DNA from 3 places in the Pseudoalteromonas sp. CF6-2 genome. Region 1 is predicted to be linked to each of the others. Evidence: predicted binding sites of a transcription regulator. Region 1 holds the regulator's gene; each other region holds the start of a gene.
The links. The regulator FliA, encoded in region 1, starts transcription of late flagellar genes. The targets are predictions, from matches to a motif close to CTAAAGNTNNNNNNNNNNNNGCCGATA.
Positions count from the first base shown of each region.

Region 1 (3,282 bases):
GCCCTTCAGGACCTGCAAGCGTATCGCTTTGTGCAGGTGCTTGTTCTATGGCCTGTTTTTCTTGTTTTTGATGACCATCTTCTTGACTGCCAAACACAGTTAAAAGATTGATTAAACTGTCTTCTACTTCGCGTACTAATTCGATGACTCGGCGTATAACTTGCCCTGTTAAGTCTTGATAATCTTGTGCCATCAGCACATTCGTCATCAAGCCTTGTAACTCATCTGTTTTAGTTTGCGAGCTGTTCATAAACTTATCTAAGCTATGACATAGCGATTTAAATTCACCGAGCTCAATTTCTCGATTCATCAAACGATCCCACGTAGGTTTTATCGTCGCTATATCGTCTGCAAGTTGCTGAGCAATTGGCAAACTTGCTTCCACTGCATCCATGGTCTTATTAGCGGCGCTTTCTGTCATTTCCATGACATAATTTAAGCGCTGTTTAGCATCGGGTATTGCTTCCGTTGTTAAGCCAGTTAAACGCGTATCGAGATCAAAGTTTTTTAGCGCTTCATGAAGTTGTCGCGTTAATTTACCAATTTCTGCAAACAGCTCTGATTGTTCTTTTGATGCTGTGTCAAGTATTAGCTTATCCGCTTTTTCTTGTTCACCATTTTCAAGATACTCAACAAGTTGACGAGCTTGCTCTAAACTTATTTGAGGCGCAGCAAGTGCTGACATAAGCCTCTCCCCTTAGATTAACCTAAACGTTCAAACACTTTTTCCAATTTGGTTTTCAGTGTCGCAGCAGTGAATGGTTTAACGATATAACCATTTACACCCGCTTGAGCAGCAGCAACAATTTGTTCTTTTTTCGCTTCAGCTGTCACCATGAGCACTGGAATATGCTTTAGGCTGTCGTCGGCACGAATAGCTCTCAATAAATCAATACCTTGCATACCTGGCATGTTCCAATCGGTGACAACAAAATCAAATTCTTGATTTTGTAGCATTGGTAATGCTGTTGAACCATCATCAGCTTCCTGCACATTGGTGAAACCTAAATCCCTTAACAGGTTTTTAATGATACGTCTCATTGTAGAAAAATCATCAACAACAAGAATTTTCATGTTTTTATCCAAAACATCCTCCGGTGAGGTTTGAACCTATATTTACTTACTACTAATTAATCCAGTCATTGATTTTTGCTTTGAGCTTAATCATCGCCTGACCATGTATTTGACTCACACGCGATTCACTTACGTCGAGTATGTGCCCTATTTCTTTTAAATTCATTTCATCGTTGTAATACAAAGATAAAACAAGTGCATCTCTTTCCGGTAACGATTGAATAGCCGTTAATAGAGATTGGTTAAACCGTTCATTTTTAACGTTATTAAACGGTTTGTCTAGTGCTAAATCTTGCCCCATAGGTGTAATAACGTCTTCATCAACACCTAAATCCTCAATACCCAGAACTTTACTAGAATTTACATCATGTAAGATATGATGGTACTCATCGAGCGTAATATCAAGTTTTTCAGCAACTTCTGTATCTTTGGGTTCTCGATTTAAAGTACTTTCTAGTGCGGCTATGGTTTCAGCAACGAGGCGTGCATTTCGGTGAACAGAGCGAGGCGCCCAATCCCCGCGACGAATTTCATCAAGCATCGCACCGCGAATGCGTATACCAGCGAAGGTTTCAAAGCTCGCTCCTTTGCCTGCATCAAAGTTTTTTGATGCTTCTATAAGGCCAATCATGCCTGATTGAATTAAATCGTCTAATTGAACACTGGCGGGTAAACGAGCAATTAAATGGCATGCCACTTTTTTGACTAAAGAGGCATGCTTTTCGACAATCGCATTCAAATTGTTTGCTGATTGATATCCCATCGCTTTATTCACCGATGTTGTCATAGTTAGCCGTTTACTAGTTTTTCAATAAAAAATTCTAAATGACCGGATGGTTGATTCGGTATTGGCCACTTAACTGCTTTTGTTGCTAATGTTTTAAATGCGACTGCTGCTGGCGAACTAGGAAACAACTCAACAATCACTTTTTGGCGTCGAGTCGATTTACGCATATTTTCGTCATACGGTATTGTTGCAACTAATTCCATAGATACATCCAAGAAACGATCGGTTACTTTTGATAGTTTAGCAAACAATTCTTGGCCTTCACGCATACTGCGGACCATATTGGCAACAATTTTAAATTTATATACACCATGTTCACGGCTCAGTACTTTAATAAGTGCATAGGCGTCGGTTATGGAGGTAGGTTCATCACATACAACCACAACGACATCTTGTGCTGCACGTGAAAAGCTTAATACCATGTCGGAAATACCCGCGGCGGTATCAACAATTAAGATATCAAACTCTGTATTTAACTCGCTAAAAGCGCGGATAAGGCCGGCATGCTCAGAAGGGCTTAGTTCCACCATGCTCTGCGAACCAGAGGTTGCAGGGACTATTTTAATCCCCGCAGGGCCTTCAACAAGGATTTCATCTAGCTCACATTCGCCAGATAAAACATGAGATAAGTTACGTTCAACACGAAGGCCAAGCATGACGTCACAATTTGCCAATCCCAAATCGGCATCAAGTACTAATACTCGATTTCCTTGCTGACCGAGTGCAATAGCGGTATTTAGTGAAACATTGGTTTTACCCACACCACCTTTGCCACCAGTCACAGCGATAACTTTAACGCCACTATTATTATTTTGATTCATTTTGCGCAGGCCGCTTGCTTGATCTAATACTGTGTTAATCATACATCCCTACTGTGCTCGACGCTACTGCTTGACGTCGTGAATGTTGTGCTTTTGCTCGTTTTAAATACAATTGCTCAGCCTTTTTCACTAGTTTTTCGGCATTTGCAACACGAATATCCTCTGGAACTCGCTGACCATTAGTAAGATACCCTATCGGAAGACGATTTTGAATCGCTATGCTGATAATCTCACCTAAACTTAGCGATTCATCCAACTTAGTGAATATACAACCACTTAGTTGCACCTTTTTAAAGTGTCTTACGGTTTCTTGCAACACATTTATTTGTGCTGTAGCACTTAATACTAAGTAACTACGAATATCAACTCGCTGATTACGCATTAGTGTATTAAGCTGCTCAGTCAAGCGTAAATCACGTTGGCTCATTCCCGCTGTGTCTATTAATACTAGTCGCTTATTACGTAAATGGTATAGCACTTCAGCCAATTCATTTGCATCTTTTACTTGTTTAACACCACAGCCAATAATACGGCCATAGGTAGCAAGTTGTTCGTAGGCACCAATCCGGTATGTATCCGTCGTAATTAATGCAACTTTGT
Region 1 is NZ_CP091442.1:2,512,868-2,516,149, forward strand. It holds gene L3Q70_RS11695 (protein phosphatase CheZ) at 1-685, opposite strand, end outside; gene cheY (chemotaxis response regulator CheY) at 703-1,086, opposite strand; gene L3Q70_RS11705 (RNA polymerase sigma factor FliA) at 1,127-1,837, opposite strand; gene L3Q70_RS11710 (MinD/ParA family protein) at 1,864-2,724, opposite strand; gene flhF (flagellar biosynthesis protein FlhF) at 2,717-3,282, opposite strand, start outside.

Region 2 (3,282 bases), 330 kb from region 1:
ATTGGCATCTAACAGATAAACCACTGGGTAACGTTTCTGGTTTTGCTTTTGATAGCTACGAGGCAGTTTGATAGTAATGGGGTATTCGTTTTCTGTATGTTTATCTTTTAGCAAAACTGTATTAGTGCGCGGCAAAGTATAGGGTTCAGCCCAAGTGGTAAAGCTTGTCCCAAAAATACAGAACATCAAAATAAAAAGTATATTAGGCATCGTTAATCCTTTAGCCATTTCTTAACGGGTAACACCCACTCATCTTTTGGCTTATAAAATGCGCCATGAGAGAGTCCTGTATTAATGCTTATTTCTTCGAACTTAGTGGCTTCACTCCTATCAATTAAAAATTGGCAAGAGCCAACCTGATCTGAACGTTCAAAGATTGAGTAAACCTTACCGTATGCCCTAACTGATGGATGCTTTTTAATTAAACTGGCACACCCTGCTAATATAATTAAGTTGATATTTGTGCGTTTAAGTTCATTGGCTGCCAGTATCGATAATGCCCCACCCCGTGAAAAACCAACTAGACTAATATGCGACTCAGGAACACCTGCATTTAATAAGATGTCGACATCAGCAGCTAGCTTTTTAGCAAATAAAAATGGGGCCGTGCCTTTTTTTCGGTGGTATGCAATTAAGTTATAGGCTGGATCTGCTAGTGCTTTTTTAATTGCAGGAAAATCATAAGTGCCATATTTTGGATGGCGTGGACGAATGTGCTCACCTTCGACGATGTAACCATGAGAATAAAAAACATAATGCTCATTGCTATTGAAGCTACTAGGAAGCTCATCATAAATCGTATTTGCTTGGACTTGGCATCCGCAAATAACGAGCAGTAATAAAAAACAGCGCATACTAATCCATAGCTAGGCAATAAAAATGGGCCATAAGGCCCACTCTTAGATTCGCTCGTTTGACGTTTACTCTTCGTCAAACTCTTGTAATTGTCGCTGTGCAGGACGCGCTAAGATTTCAACATAAAACGTCATAAGTCCTTTGGCTTCAATATCGCTAATGCATTTGTTGATCTCTGCCACATGCACAACCTGAGCATCTTCTGCAGATTCGCCAAACTTACAGTCAAACGCCCAATAATCAGCCCCTTCAGGAAGTGTTTTGTTGCGTTCACGTTTTAAGTATTTTTTTACTTCGTGTTTGGCTGCATCAACCATACGAGGATATTTGATTTTCTCATGGTTAAGCGTGAATGTTTTTTTCATTATGGTCCTAATAACTTGATTCAATAGTCATGGCATAAAGCCACTAGGTCGCATTATAACAAGCACATTTAAAATTAGCTGTAGTTTTTAATAATACGCTTAAATTTATCTATATTACCTATTGTAGCGTACAAGAAAGTTATGACAATTGAATTAATTGTTTAAGCTGTCGCTAAGTACAAAGGCTGATGAATTGATTCGTCTTTTAAGCCATCATAAAAAGCCGCTGCATCCATTTGTGGTCGCTCTGTAACACTATTATTAGTGTAATGACGCTTTCTAACCGCAGGTTCGCAATTATCAATGACATTTAACGGCACATGGCATTTATCATCACGAATTGTCAGTGGTTCTGGGTTTAAACATTGACGTAAACGTATATCTGTAAGCCCACCACTTAGAAGACGGAAAGCATTTTGCTCGCCAATTAGCATATCAAATTGCTCTGGTGCTAATGCTTGCTTTGGTCCCGCTCCTAATTCATTACGTAGCGCTTGCTCGGATATTTGGGTGTTAGCTAACTCTGATTTTGGGAGATGAAACTGACTAAAGTCGAGCACATCATGAGAGAGCATTGCCAATAGTAAAGCAAATTCTCCACTGCGTTGCTCATGAACACTTTTATTAAGACGATTATCAAGTTGACTCTCATTGAGTAACAAACCATCAATTTGCATAGACTTTAGCCGAATAGTTTCAAGATTAACCAGTTATCGGCATTAATCCATTTTTCTTTAGTTTTTTTCTTTACTTAAATAATCAGTTTGCTATTATCAGCGCCGTTGCATTGGAGGGGTTCCCGAGCGGCCAAAGGGATCAGACTGTAAATCTGACGGCTCAGCCTTCGCTGGTTCGAATCCAGCTCCCTCCACCACTTTTCTACGCTCAGTTAAGTGGGGCCAAATGCAATAACAATTAGTGTGGAGGGGTTCCCGAGCGGCCAAAGGGATCAGACTGTAAATCTGACGGCTCAGCCTTCGCTGGTTCGAATCCAGCTCCCTCCACCACTTTTCTAAACGACTTCTCTTTATATCTATTTTTTATTATCTCATTGCCATCGTAACTGACTACCGTTTACTTTTAACCACTGACTTGCTTTTTTATAATCAGGGTAAAAGCGACTCACACGCTGCCAAAATACAGAACTGTGATTCATATATTTTAAATGCGCAAGTTCATGAACAATTACATAGTCGATTACCCACGTTGGCGCACAGGCTAAGTGTAGGTTGAAAGTTAACTCTCGACGTTGATTACAGCTCCCCCAGCGACGTTTATAATGTTGCACTTTTAACTGCTCTGGCAAGGCCTCCTGCATTTTTAAGCAGTAGTCGTGAATACGCATTTCAAGGTAGCTCTCTAGCTTGTGATGTAAAAAGTCTTCCAGTAATGACAAATATTTACTCTCTGTATTCTTTACACGTGATGACACTGATAAGCTCAACTCACTTGAGCGTTCATTTTGTTGCCAGTGACTACTTTTGCCTTTATTAAGTTTAATTGCTAACGGTTGATTAAATAAGTTTATTACGCCCGTTTCCAATGGCAACTGCCGCATTTGTGCTTGTGACGCTTGCTTAGCAATTTGTGCTTGTACCCAGTCTTTTTTAGATACGAGCCAGGACTCTATATCACCTAGTGGTACAAAGTGCGGCGCGTAGACTGTTAGCTGCTGCTGAGCTACTTTAATCGCTACTGTTTTCCTACGTTTACTGCGTTTTAATGTGTAATCCAACAAAAAATAAACCAATTCAATGCATAAAATCTTGGTATTACATTTTACCCTGTAAAATACCTGCTAATCTATAAATATGACTAACAAATAAGTTTTCATTCTTATGCCTGATAAACCCTGTTGTAGTTATACCTCTCCCACAGGAAAAAAGTGCCAAGAAACTGATATGGGATCTGGCTTTTGTTTTTGGCACGACAATAAATTTGATAAGTCTGGGCTTGAACTAACGCAGAAATTGGAGCGTTACGCTAAAAAAGGTGGGTTATTACAAGGCTTACAATTACAAAGAGCTAACTTATCTGGGCTTAACTTAATTAAGCAAGATGA
Region 2 is NZ_CP091442.1:2,185,858-2,189,139, forward strand. It holds gene L3Q70_RS10135 (alpha/beta hydrolase-fold protein) at 1-210, opposite strand, end outside; gene L3Q70_RS10140 (alpha/beta hydrolase) at 213-854, opposite strand; gene L3Q70_RS10145 (DUF6172 family protein) at 921-1,220, opposite strand; gene L3Q70_RS10150 (VC2046/SO_2500 family protein) at 1,382-1,897, opposite strand; tRNA gene L3Q70_RS10155 (tRNA-Tyr) at 2,010-2,094, shown strand; tRNA gene L3Q70_RS10160 (tRNA-Tyr) at 2,143-2,227, shown strand; gene L3Q70_RS10165 (SprT family zinc-dependent metalloprotease) at 2,269-2,955, opposite strand; gene L3Q70_RS10170 (ion channel) at 3,059-3,282, shown strand, end outside.
Region 2: a site for FliA is predicted at 1,932-1,958, ahead of L3Q70_RS10150 (VC2046/SO_2500 family protein). Genes of this name have one in related genera too.

Region 3 (3,282 bases), 1.7 Mb from region 1:
AGCGGTTATTACAGAAAACCTGAAGGCGAGCCAATCATTTCTGATATAAAAAACAAAAATAGCTGGGCTCAGAATGAACACCCAGCTATTACTTAATATAACAATAAAAGAGTTGAACCAATCAGGCACAAGTAACGACCTTAATCAGTTTTCTGTTTTACCATCGTTACCATCACCGTTACCTGGCAGGTAGCAATATTTATCGAGCTTTTTCATTCTTATACCCATTACATTCTTTAACTAATTGTAACTGTAACTGATTTAGGGTCTTACATCAATAGGATCCGACTCTTGCGCCTTGCCTTGCATAATTGAGATTTCGACGCGACGGTTACGCTTTCTATCTTCATCGGTAACATTGGGAACAAGTGGCCTCGTTTCAGCATGGCCCACTACGACCATTCTCGATTTATCGAAACCTGGGGCTTTTTCCATTTCACTTGCAACTGCAACTGCACGCTTTGAAGATAAATCCCAATTATTGGTATATAGCTCATTGGAAACCTGAAAATCATCAGTGTGACCAGATACCGTTATTTCGCCAGGCACGTCTTTTAACAAGGTTGCAATATCTCGAATAATTGGTTTAAATTTAGGCTGTAAAAACGCACTCCCTGAAGGAAATGAGCCATTTTCCCGAATACGAATAATAATTTGCTGGCCTAAAGACTCTAGTTCAATCGCCCCATCAATAATCTGTTGTTCAAGTTGTTGCGCAATTTTCTTCACAAGCTCGTTGGTTTGTTCTTGATTCGCAGCGGAAATAGATTGATCCATCGCTTGTTCTTGCGCTGTACTTTGAGACTCACCGCCACGCTTATTACCACGCTGCTCTTGACGTCCACCTGCTGAGCTTTCATCACCGGCTTGGAATTCCAACATCTGCTGGGTCATTTCAACCGTTTGTTGTTGAATTGTTTCGATAGGCGTAGGCTCAGGTTTACCTGGCGTAAACTCCATGGCTATTACTGAAGTTCCTTTTGGGATGTCTTTTACTTCAATTTTGTTTTGCACACCAAAAGCAAACTTCATTGAGCCAGCAATTTGCTTAAATTTAAGGACATCCATTTCAGAAAAGGCAAGCAAGAGTACAAAGAAGCACATTAACAGTGACATTAAATCTGCGAAGGTTCCCATCCAAGCTGGTAAACCCGGAGGTGGACATTTGCACTCTTGATCAGACATGCTTACTCCTCAGTATCCACTTTTCGTTTAGACTCTGCTAAGTAGTTTTTCAAGATACCCTCGATTACTTTCGGGTTTTGACCATCTTGAATACCCAGTACCGCGTCGAGAATTAAGCGTTGGTTAAGAGCCTCTTCGTCTTTACGTAGCTCTAGTTTTACCTGAATTGGAATAGCAACCACATTCGCTAAGAACGCGCCATATAATGTCGTTAATAGTGCAACGGCCATCGCAGGACCGATGGCTTTAGGATCATCCATATTTGATAACATGGCAACAAGACCAATTAGCGTGCCTATCATACCCATTGCAGGAGCTATGTCGGCTAACGATTTAAATAGTCCCGCGCCATGCTCATGACGAGTGGCAGTAAGTGCGATATCTTTTTGCAAGGTAGCACGAACCACATCGGCGTCATGACCATCGACGAGCATATCAACGCCCTTGCGCATAAAGCCATTAGGAATTTCAGCTTCTTCGAGTGCTAAAAAACCACCTTTACGGGCTGAGTCTGCTAACTCTACAGCTTTCTCTATTAGCTCTTCTGGAGATTCTATCTTGAACATGAAAGCTTTCGCGGCAACTTTACCTATGCCCAAAAACTGACCCATAGTAAAGTTTGACAACACAATGAAAATAGAGCCGCCAAATACAATGACCACCGAAGGGGTGTTATAAAACATTGCAACTTGGCCATCACTACTTAACACCATCGACATAGCAATTAAGCCTATGGCACCAAGAATACCTATTATGGTTGCTAAATCCACATACCCCTCCAGAGGAACAATTGCACGATACCCTAAGGCATCAAATTTTTATTATTAACTGCTTATCGGCAAGCAATTGAAATACTTAAATCATTAAATGAATTAATTTTATTTTAATGTAAGTTTCTCAAGCTACAAGTTTATCTTGTGTCTAAAAGCGTAAAAATAACATATTGGCGTTGCTTTATGCGTAAAAAAACACATCATTCTTTGACCTAGTTTAGCATTCCCCCTAAAATTGGCCTCACTTTCTATCAGCTAGTGAGGCCACTATGGCAGCGAAGAAACCAGAAAACTTGAGCTTTGAAGAAGCCTTGGATGAATTATCTAATATTGTTGTACAAATGGAACAGGGTGACTTGTCATTAGAGCAATCTCTTAAGCAGTTTGAACGTGGTATTGCATTAGCTAATGCCTCATCAGGTAAACTACAACAAGCAGAACAAAAAGTTGCCATACTTATGGGTAACGATAGCCAAGCTCCACTGAGCAATTTCGATTCAAATTTGGACTAATTTCAGTGCAATTAATAGACCAACTGCAAGATGCGCGCAATGATGTTGAAGCAACACTTAATCACTATTTTGATCAGCCTTTAGATACCGAACAAACAATAAAAGAAGCCACTCATTATGGCGTGTTAAATGGCGGCAAACGATTACGTCCATACCTTGTTTATGCAACAGGTAGGATGATGGGGGCACAGAAAAAAGACCTTGATATTCTTGCAGCAGCCATTGAGTGTATCCATAGCTATTCACTAGTTCATGATGACTTACCAGCAATGGATGATGACGATCTGCGACGTGGCCGCCCTACTTGCCATATAGTGTATGGTGAAGCAAACGCTATTCTTGCAGGTGATGCACTACAAACACTTGCCTTTGACTTAATTGCCAATCATCCTTTTTCTGTACCGCCAGCGCAGCAAATAAAAATGATCGCCTCATTAAGCAAAGCCTCAGGTATTGAAGGTATGGTAGGTGGTCAAGCGCTTGACATTAGTGCGACGAATAATGAAATCAGTGTCGAACAATTAGAGCGTATTCATCAACTGAAGACAGGGGCACTGCTTAATTGTGCAATAACCCTAGGTGCATTGTGTGCCAATCAATGTGACGAGTACACATTAAAACAGCTTAATTTGTTTGGACAAGCGATAGGTCTGGCTTTTCAGGTACAAGACGATATCCTAGATGTCGAAGCAGATACAGAAACACTTGGCAAACCACAAGGGTCAGATATTGCAGCGAATAAAGCAACCTACCCCGCTCTTTTAGGACTGGATGGCGCAAAGCAAAAAGCGCAAGATTTACTCGCACAGGCA
Region 3 is NZ_CP091442.1:785,673-788,954, reverse strand. It holds gene L3Q70_RS03685 (hypothetical protein) at 1-129, opposite strand, end outside; gene L3Q70_RS03680 (flagellar motor protein MotB) at 262-1,185, opposite strand; gene pomA (flagellar motor protein PomA) at 1,188-1,955, opposite strand; gene xseB (exodeoxyribonuclease VII small subunit) at 2,228-2,470, shown strand; gene ispA ((2E,6E)-farnesyl diphosphate synthase) at 2,476-3,282, shown strand, end outside.
Region 3: a site for FliA is predicted at 2,019-2,045, ahead of pomA (flagellar motor protein PomA). Genes of this name have one in related genera too.